Linked DNA regions of Pedobacter ginsengisoli. The protein of the gene in region 2 interacts with the protein of the main gene of each other region in a pairwise test. Links are inferred from orthologs where the notes say so. Each region holds a gene or a part of one and is shown on either strand. Other genes may lie near its edges.

Region 1 (5,313 bases), 460 kb from region 2 along the record:
TATAAATGGTTTTTGTCTTCTTAGAAGCATCGCTCACTTCAAATTCTTCCATGTATTTATCTTTATGTTTTGCGAAAATAAAAAATATAAGCAACTAATTTAAATAATCTGGCTTTATACTTTAAATCATAAAGAAATTATAACGGGATTTATGTTTAAATAGTGTTAGCACCTGGCACAGAAACTGATTTAAGTAAGTTCACATTGAGGTAAGAACCGGTCCACGTTAAGCCCACATTTTTCTAAATAAAACGTGGACTCACTGTGGATCGATACAAAAGAGGCGTAAAATGTATTATATTTGGCTTGCGTTATGATTGATAAAAAATTCATTTATAAACTGGGTAAATGGTTGCTGATAATCATTTTACTTAGTTTCGTAGCAGGCACAATGTCGGCCTTATTTTTAACATCATTAGATCTGGCAACAAACTTTAGAACCGGGCACCCTTATATCCTGTATTTTTTGCCATTGGGCGGCTTAGCTATTGGTTTGGTTTACCATTATTTAGGTAAAAGTGTCGAACGAGGCAATAACCTGGTTTTTGATACCATTCATAATCCTAAAGATATTATTCCATTCAGGATGGCTCCATTAGTACTTATAGGTACTGTAGCTACGCATTTCTTTGGTGGTTCGGCAGGTAGGGAAGGTACTGCATTGCAGATGTCGGCCGCCGCTGCTGATCAGTTTCATAAAATTTTTCATTTAAGTAAGCAAGAGCGGATAGTTCTTCTTATTGCAGGTTTAAGCGCTGGTTTTGCTTCTGTTTTTGGGACACCAATTGCAGGTGCCATTTTTGGTATCGAGGTACTCTTATTGGGCAAAATCCCATACAAATCCATTTTGCCGGCAATAGCATCGGCTTTTTTGGCTGCTTATATTACTGAGCTATGGGGAGTTGGCCATACCCATTATAGCATAATCTCTGTGCCTCAGGTTTCTTTTAGGGGGATTGTTTACAGTGCAATTGCTGGTCTGTTTTTCAGTATTGCTGCTATAGTGTTTGTGAAATTGACCCACCAGCTGTCCATAATATTTAAAAAAATTAAATACGCTCCAATGCGCCCTTTTGTAGGTGGTATAGTGGTCGTAGCCATTGTTTTGCTGTTGGGTACCTATAAATATATAGGTTTAGGAATACCAACAATAGTCGAGTCATTTTTACAAAGTTCAAAACCTCAGGATTTTGCATTGAAAATACTCTTGACAGCAATTACCCTTGGTGCGGGCTTTAAAGGTGGAGAGGTTACACCTCTTTTTTTTATTGGGGCAACACTTGGTAGTGCACTTTCATTTTGGCTGCCTTTGCCTGTCGGGTTATTGGCCGGGATGGGTTTTGTAGCCGTTTTTGCCGGTGCGGCAAAAACTCCGGTTGCTTGTTGCGCAATGGCAATGGAACTGTTTGGGGTTTCGTGCGGAGTTTATGTTATTGTAGCCTGTGTATCTGCTTATCTTATTTCGGGTGCGCACAGCATCTATAATGCCTCCGAAAACAAATCTCCAAAGCACTTTTTATTTGGTAAATTTTCTCTTACTGATGTGCATCGTAAAAGACAATTAAAAACTTCTTAGCCAAACTTTTCTGTAAGCTCCTTAATTTCTTTATTTTCGCGGGATATAAAGGAATTAGCAGTAATGGATTACCAATTTAAAGAAATAGAACAGAAGTGGCAAAAGTTCTGGGCTCAAAATCAAACGTTTAAAGCAGAAAAAGATACAACAAAACCTAAGTTTTATGTTCTGGATATGTTCCCGTACCCATCTGGGGCTGGTTTACATGTGGGACATCCCCTTGGTTATATTGCGTCCGATATATTTTCAAGATATAAAAGATTAAAAGGATTTAACGTATTGCACCCGATGGGATACGATTCGTTTGGTTTGCCTGCTGAGCAGTATGCTATACAAACCGGCCAGCACCCGGCTTTAACAACCGAAACTAACATCAATACCTACAGAGAGCAATTGGATAAAATTGGTTTCTCGTTTGATTGGAGTAAAGAGGTACGTACCAGCGATCCGGAATATTATAAATGGACACAATGGATCTTTATGCAATTGTTTAATTCCTGGTATAACTTGGAAACTGACAGGGCTGAAGATATTACAACTTTAATTGAGAAATTTAATGCCTCGGGCAGTGCTGATGTAAAAGCGGTTTGTGATGAAGAGGTTAAATCTTTTTTGCCTAGCGATTGGGCTACCATGACCAGCGAAGAGAAGCAGGAAGAATTATTAAAATATCGCCTCACTTACTTAAGAGAAAGTACCGTAAACTGGTGCCCTGGATTGGGAACTGTGCTTGCTAATGATGAGGTGAAGGACGGGTATTCGGAACGTGGCGGATTTCCGGTTGAACAAAAGAAAATGATGCAATGGAGTATGCGTATATCTGCATATGCAGAGCGCTTATTGCAAGGCTTAAATACTATTGACTGGCCAGAGCCGGTTAAAGAAATGCAACGTAACTGGATTGGTAAAAGCGTTGGGGCAAGTGTTAAATTTGCTATAGAAAATGCACCGGAAGGTATTGCCAATTATATTGAAGTTTTTACTACAAGGGTAGACACTATTTTTGGTGTTTCTTATTTGGTTTTGGCGCCTGAGCATGAACTTGTTACGGCGTTAACTACATCAGAGCAACTAGATGATATTAATGCTTATATAGCTAAAACTAAAAAGAAATCGGAGCTGGACCGTATGGCCGATACAAAAACCGTATCAGGCGCGTTTACGGGGAGTTATGTTATTAATCCGGTAAGCGGAGAGCGTATTCAGCTATGGATTGCTGATTATGTACTTGCAGGTTATGGAACCGGTGCAGTAATGGGTGTGCCTAGTGGCGATCAGCGCGACTGGCTTTTTGCTACTCATTTTAATTTGCCTATTGTACAGATTCTTGATGCACAAAAAGATATTGAACATCAAGCTGATGCCACTAAAGAGGGTAAATACATTAATTCGGGCTTTATAAATGGTATGAATTATACCGAGGCTACTGGAACTTTAAATGCCTGGTTAGAAGAGAAAGAGGTTGGTAAAGCAAAGGTGAATTACCGTATGCGTGATGCAATTTTTGGCAGACAGCGCTATTGGGGTGAGCCTATTCCCGTTTACTTTAAAGATGGATTGCCATATTTAATTAAGGAAGAAGAATTGCCATTAATGCTTCCTGAGATTGATAAGTACCTGCCGACTGAAACTGGTGAGCCGCCTTTGGGGCGTGCTGAAGATTGGAGTTACGATGATCAGTACGAATATGAGTTGAGTACTATGCCGGGTTGGGCTGGCTCTAGCTGGTATTGGTATCGTTATATGGATGCCAGAAATGATTCGGACTTTGCATCTAAAGAAGCTATTGCTTACTGGAAGGATGTTGATTTATACATTGGTGGCGCTGAGCACGCAACAGGACATCTGTTGTATAGCCGTTTCTGGAATAAGTTCTTAAAAGATTTAGGGTATGTACAGGAAGAGGAACCTTTTAAGAAACTGATTAACCAGGGGATGATACAGGGTAGAAGTAACTTTGTATATCGCGTGGTTGATGAGGAAGGCCGTGGTACAAATACTTTGGTTTCGTACGGTTTGAGAAAGGATTACAAAACCTCTGCCTTGCATGTGGATGTAAACATTGTAGAAAACGAAATTCTGAATATTGAGAAGTTTAAAAAGTTCAGACCGGAGTTTGCCGAAGCAGAGTTTATTCTGGAAAATGGAAAGTACATCTGCGGAGTAGAGGTAGAGAAAATGTCTAAGTCTAAATTCAATGTGGTAAATCCTGATGATCTGATTGAGAATTACGGAGCTGACACGTTGAGGATGTACGAAATGTTCCTTGGTCCGCTTGAGCAAAGTAAGCCATGGAATACTAACGGTATAGAGGGCGTGTTTAAGTTTTTACGCAAATTCTGGCGTTTATTCCATAATGAAGCATGGCAGTTTAATGTTAGCGATTCTGTACCTACAAAGGCTGAATTGAAAGCTTTGCATAAGATTATTAAAAAGGTTCAGGACGATATTGACCGTTTCTCGTTCAATACTTCTGTATCGAGTTTTATGATTGCGGTTAATGAACTTACTGATTTAAAATGTAAAAACCGCCAGGTGCTTGAAGATCTGGTTGTTGTACTTGCTTCTTACGCACCACATATTTGCGAGGAGTTGTGGGCTTTATTAGGTCATGAGGAAGGAAGTTTATCTTATGCCAAATATCCTGAATTTAACCCTGCTTATATGGTTGAGGATGAGTTTAGCTATCCGATCTCGGTTAATGGTAAAACGCGGTTAAATATGAACCTTAGCCTTGCTTTAGAGCCTAAAGAGATTGAAGAAACTGTTTTGGCCGATGAACATGTTCAGAAATACCTTGAAGGTAAAGCACCTAAAAAGGTAATTGTTGTAAAAGGACGAATTGTAAATATTGTAATCTAAATTGAAATAAAGATACATGCAGGTTCGGCTATTAAGCCGGACCTTTTTTATGTTCTGTCTTTTAGTGGGTAGGCCAATTCTCTTTTGGCCTCATTAACTACAAAGCAGCTCTGTAATGATCCTACATTTTTAAGTTTTGCCAACTTCTCTACAATTAGCCTATTGTAGCCTGCCATATCACTCACCACAATTTTTAAAAGGAAATCAAAAGCTCCTGTAGTATGGTAGCATTCCAATACTTCTGAGAAACGAATTACTTCGTTTTGAAATGCGATAAGTGCTTCGCCACTGTGGTCGTTTAGTTGAACCTGAGTAAAGGATATCCAAAGTTCATCAAATTTATTGCGGTCAATAAGTGTTACACTCCCTGTAATGTAGCCCAAGTCTTTAAGACGACTTACGCGTTCAAACATAGTACTGCTGCCCTTATGCAATTTAAGGGCTAATTCTTTATTGGTAAGCCTTGCATCTTTTTGCAATAAGCGAAGAATTTCGAGATCCGTTTGATCTAATATGCTTGTATTCATATAACCACGAGCACTTTTATACGTTTTGGTGTGATGCAAATAAAGGACATTAGATGCAGATTAACAAATGGAAGGCAACAAAATTTGGGGAGTACTGGCAGTTTTTTTTAAGTGCAAAATTTAATTCTGACCATAAGGGCGGGTTATGAATAATTTCCGGATATAGCCGATGTCCGAGGTATTAACAAATCAACTTATGAACTTTAGGCCTTGCAACCGCAGGTTACAATGTGCTAAGCATGAGAGAAATCAAGATAGAAAAATCCTTTACTAAACGCGACCATGATTCCCTTAGGAGATATCTGAATGATATTGCCGGGTATCCGTTGTTAAGTGCGGAAGAGGAGG
Region 2 (4,351 bases):
AATAATGTTATTTAAATCAGTTGCAAGGCGGCAAGTTGTGTGAGCGCTAACATTGCTTCCTGTGCGGCCAGGTACATTGTATAACAAAATTGGCAATGAGCTAGACTCGCTAAGTGCTTTGTAGTGTTGGTAAATACCTTCCTGAGTTGGTTTATTGTAGTACGGGCTTGCAGATAAAATGGCACTGTAACCACTAACTTCAAAATCTTTTATATTTTGTGCAATAGCTCTGGTGTCGTTACCGCCAATTCCTGCAACAAGCGGTAAACGTCCATTATTTATTTCTGCTGTAAATTCCCAGATCTTCTTTTTTTCGTCCTTATTGAGTGTTGATGCTTCTCCTGTGGTACCCAATGATACCAGGTATTCTACCTTTCCTTCGATCAGGTAATTGATCAGGTTTTTTAACCCGTCAAAATCTACTGACCCATCTGCATTAAATGGTGTAACCAGTGCTACACCTGTTCCATGAAATTTGTTCATTGTTTAATTATTATTTCAACATCTCTAATAAATCACCCTCTGCAATCAGTGGTATATTTAATTTTTTCGCTTTATCCAGTTTAGACGGACCCATATTATCGCCGGCAAGCAGATAATTAAGTTTGGCCGAAATGCCACTTAATATTTTCCCACCATTGCTTTCTATAAGATCCTTTAGTTCTTCTCTGCTATAGTTCTCAAAAACGCCCGAAATTACAAATGTTTTTCCAGTTAACTTGTCACTTTGTAAAGCAATTTCATTTTCTATAGCTTCAAATTGAAGTCCGTAGGATTTTAAAAGCCCAATTTGATGTAAATGTTCCGGATTTCCAAAATATTCAATGATACTTTCTGCAATACGTTGTCCAATTTCATCTATAGCTGTTAGCTCTTCAAGGCTTGCGATTGATAGCTTGTCAATATTTTTAGTGCCGAAAGCTAATTTTTTGGCAACAGTTTCGCCTACATACCTGATGCCTAATCCGAACAAGACTTTTTCGAAAGGCATTTGCTTAGATTGCTCAATACCTTTAAGCATATTTTCAATGGAACGTTCTCCAAAGCGCTCTAAAGTTTTTAATTCTTCGGCCTTTTCGTGAAGAGTATACAGGTCGCTGATGTGTTTAACCAGCCCTTTCTGATAAAATGTTTCAATGGTTTCGTCTCCAAGACCATCAATATTCATAGCTTTCCTACCTATGAAATGTTGAATCTTGCCTACAATTTGCGGGGGACAAGCTTCATCATTAGGGCAGTAAAATGCCACTTCACCTTCTTTCCTGATCAGTTCCGATTGACATTCAGGACAAACTGTGGGGTAAATAATTTTAAGTGCCCCGGCTTTACGTTTATCCATGTTTACGTTAATTATTTTGGGGATTATCTCTCCGCCTTTTTCTACGAACACACTATCTCCCTCATACAAATCCAATCTTTCAATCTCATTTGCATTGTGCAGGGTGGCCCTCTTTACAGTAGTACCGGCAAGTTGCACCGGTTTTAAATTCGCTACAGGAGTAACAGCACCAGTGCGACCAACCTGGTAAGTTACCTTTTCCAATATGGTCTCTACTTCTTCCGCTTTGAATTTAAAGGAAATGGCCCAGCGAGGAGATTTAGCAGTAAAGCCCAGTTCCTGTTGCTGTGCATAGCTGTTCACTTTAATTACAATACCATCAATGTCATAAGATAATTTGAAACGTTCAGTTTCCCATTGTTTAATAAACACCAATACCTCATCTATACTACCAGCCAGTTTTGAATTGCCGCTCACATTAAATCCCCAACTTTTTAAAGTCTGTAAGCTTTCCCAGTGAGTTTTAAAATAATTCTTGTCGGTATTTAATGAATATAGAAAGCAATCAAGAGGGCGCCTGGCCACTTCTTTCGAGTCTTGCATTTTCACTGTCCCTGCGGCAAAATTCCTCGGGTTAGCATATTGGATTTCCCCAAGCTCTTCTCGCTCTTTATTTAAGCGTTCAAAGGCTGCACGGTGCATAAAAATTTCACCCCTGATCTCAAACAGAGGGGGCACTTCCTCATTTTTTAATTTATGGGGGATGTTGTTTATTGTTTTTACATTGGTGGTTACATCGTCACCTTTGGTGCCATCTCCGCGGGTAACGGCTCTTACAAGCCTGGTATCCTCATAAGTCAGGCTGATGGAAAGTCCATCAAATTTGAGTTCGCAAACATATTCAAAACTCTCGCCTATAGTTTTTCTTACCCGCTCATCAAAATCACGAAGATCCTGCTCATTATAGGTGTTTCCTAATGAGAGCATTGGCCATCTGTGTTTTACAGTCGTAAATGTTTTGGTTATTTCGCCTCCAACTTTTAGGGTAGGAGAGTCGGCGTCTGCAAATTCCGGATGTTCTTTTTCCAGTTTACTTAGTTCCTCAAGTTTTTTGTCGAACTCATAATCTGCAATGGTGGGCATTGCCAATACATAATAATTGTAACTGTGTTGATTAAGCTCCTTAACCAGCGCATCCATTTTATCTTTTATATCAAATAGTGACATGAAAGCGAAGATACAAATTAGCAACAGCAGCTAATTGAGATTTAGATGAAATATTTTTGATGTTAATGATTGCCTGAATTTAGATGGAGTTCAATGTTGTTAAAGATAGACATATAGTTCTCCTCCAGGTTTGTCTTGAAAATAGATAGTTTCTCTGTTAATAAGACAAGTTGTGGCTCCGTAAAAGGACTATCCCATAGGCGCATACAAATCCGGTTTAAGGCGTAGGATATGTTTTCGATTTTTTGATAGCTAAAAAGATATCTACTTGAAATAAAACTGTTCAGAAATTTAAAGAATATAGTGGTATCAGCTACGCCACTTTTTTTCAGAAAGGAATCTAATGCTTTTGTATCTGCCCCGCTTAGCTGCTCATAAAAAGTATTGATATTTACCGTACCGTGAATGGTTAGTAAATGATCAAGCACCAGCTCAAGACCAATATGGGCAAGAAAGAAGGGCTTAACAGGACTATTTTCTAATACCGGTAAAATGATTTGCTTTAAGGAAGTGGTGTTGGATTTGAAAAACTCTGATGAGTGGAAAACTGCGTCAACTGCAATATGTCGACCCCAGCCTTTAAGAATAGAATTTTCATTTGCAACAGATTCAAAAAGGTGTTTTTCTTTTAGCGGATATAAGTTGCTGTCTTTCTGTGCGTTCTTTACGAAATCTGGTAAAACCACTCCAATAACCATGTTTGGATCATGATTGTCTCTTTCAAAATAAAAATGCGACAAAAAGTTCATTGCCCTAAAAGTAGCTAATTTTGTTCAGTTTAACGGTTTTTGGAGCGTATTCAATTAAAAGGATAACATAGGTTTTCCTATATTTGCGGCAAAAGGATATAAGAATGACCAATTTCGTTGAAGAGCTACGCTGGAGAGGTATGTTGCAGGACATCATGCCGGGTACCGAAGAAAAATTGAATGAAGGAATGACCTCTGGTTATATAGGTTTTGACCCTACTGCCGATTCACTGCATGTAGGACATTTAACCCAGATCATGACGCTTATTCATTTTCAACGTGCAGGTCATAAGCCATATGCATTAGTAGGTGGAGCTACAGGCATGGTAGGTGATCCTTCTGGTAAATCTGACGAAAGAAATCTTCAGACTGAGGCTATGGTAGAGCATAACCTTGCCGGCATGAAAAAACAACTTTCTAAATTTTTGAAATTTGAAGAGGCTGGCAATGGGGCAGTGATGGTAAACAATAATGACTGGTTTAAGGATATGAACCTGTTTACTTTTATCAGAGATGTGGGTAAACACATTACTGTAAACTATATGATGGCAAAAGATAGTGTTAAAAGAAGACTGGAAGGCGATTCAGGACTTTCTTTTACAGAATTTTGCTACCAATTGATTCAGGGTTATGACTTTTATTACTTGTGGAAACACCACAATTGCCTGGTGCAAATGGGAGGTTCTGATCAATGGGGTAACATTGTTACCGGAACAGAACTCATCAGAAGAAAGGATGGAGGTACTGCTTTTGCGGTTACAACTAATCTGATCAAAAAAGCTGATGGCACTAAGTTCGGTAAAACTGAAAGTGGTGCAGTTTGGTTAGATCCGGCAAAAACGTCGCCTTATAAATTCTACCAGTTTTGGCTTAATGCGTCTGATGATGATACCAAAAAATGGATCAGGATTTTTACACTTAAATCAAAGGAAGAAATAGAAAGCCTTGAAGCTGAACATGACACTGCTCCGCATTTGCGTGTTCTTCAAAAAGCATTGGCAGGAGATATAACTATTAGAACCCATTCGGCTGAAGCATTGGAAACAGCAATAAAAACTTCTGAGTTTTTATTTGGTAATGGTTCTTTGGAATTCTT

The links. Proteins that work in one complex are often made in the same cells at the same time.
Region 1: the proteins of ligA (region 2) and leuS interact in binary tests that used the Escherichia coli proteins (3 or more experiments, as listed by UniProt). The link is inferred for Pedobacter ginsengisoli from one-to-one orthologs.

The regions. Positions count from the first base shown.
Region 1 is NZ_CP024091.1:3,605,309-3,610,621, reverse strand. What follows is about bases 1,247-4,638. They hold leuS (leucine--tRNA ligase), read left to right. Parts: upstream 1,247-1,639; coding sequence 1,640-4,438; downstream 4,439-4,638. Other genes in these bases: CPT03_RS14820 (Lrp/AsnC family transcriptional regulator), read right to left, coding at 4,486-4,638; CPT03_RS14830 (chloride channel protein), read left to right, coding at 1,247-1,576. Also shown: CPT03_RS14835 (cell division protein FtsX), read right to left, coding at 1-52; more of CPT03_RS14830, read left to right, coding at 314-1,246; more of CPT03_RS14820, read right to left, coding at 4,639-4,965; CPT03_RS14815 (RNA polymerase sigma factor RpoD/SigA), read left to right, coding at 5,205-5,313.
Region 2 is NZ_CP024091.1:3,141,350-3,145,700, reverse strand. Bases 1-2,982 are described here. They hold ligA (NAD-dependent DNA ligase LigA), read right to left. Parts: upstream 2,507-2,982; coding sequence 494-2,506; downstream 1-493. Other genes in these bases: CPT03_RS12985 (hypothetical protein), read right to left, coding at 2,569-2,982; dapA (4-hydroxy-tetrahydrodipicolinate synthase), read right to left, coding at 1-483. Outside these bases: more of CPT03_RS12985, read right to left, coding at 2,983-3,255; tyrS (tyrosine--tRNA ligase), read left to right, coding at 3,360-4,351. UniProt on the Escherichia coli protein: DNA ligase that catalyzes the formation of phosphodiester linkages between 5'-phosphoryl and 3'-hydroxyl groups in double-stranded DNA using NAD as a coenzyme and as the energy source for the reaction.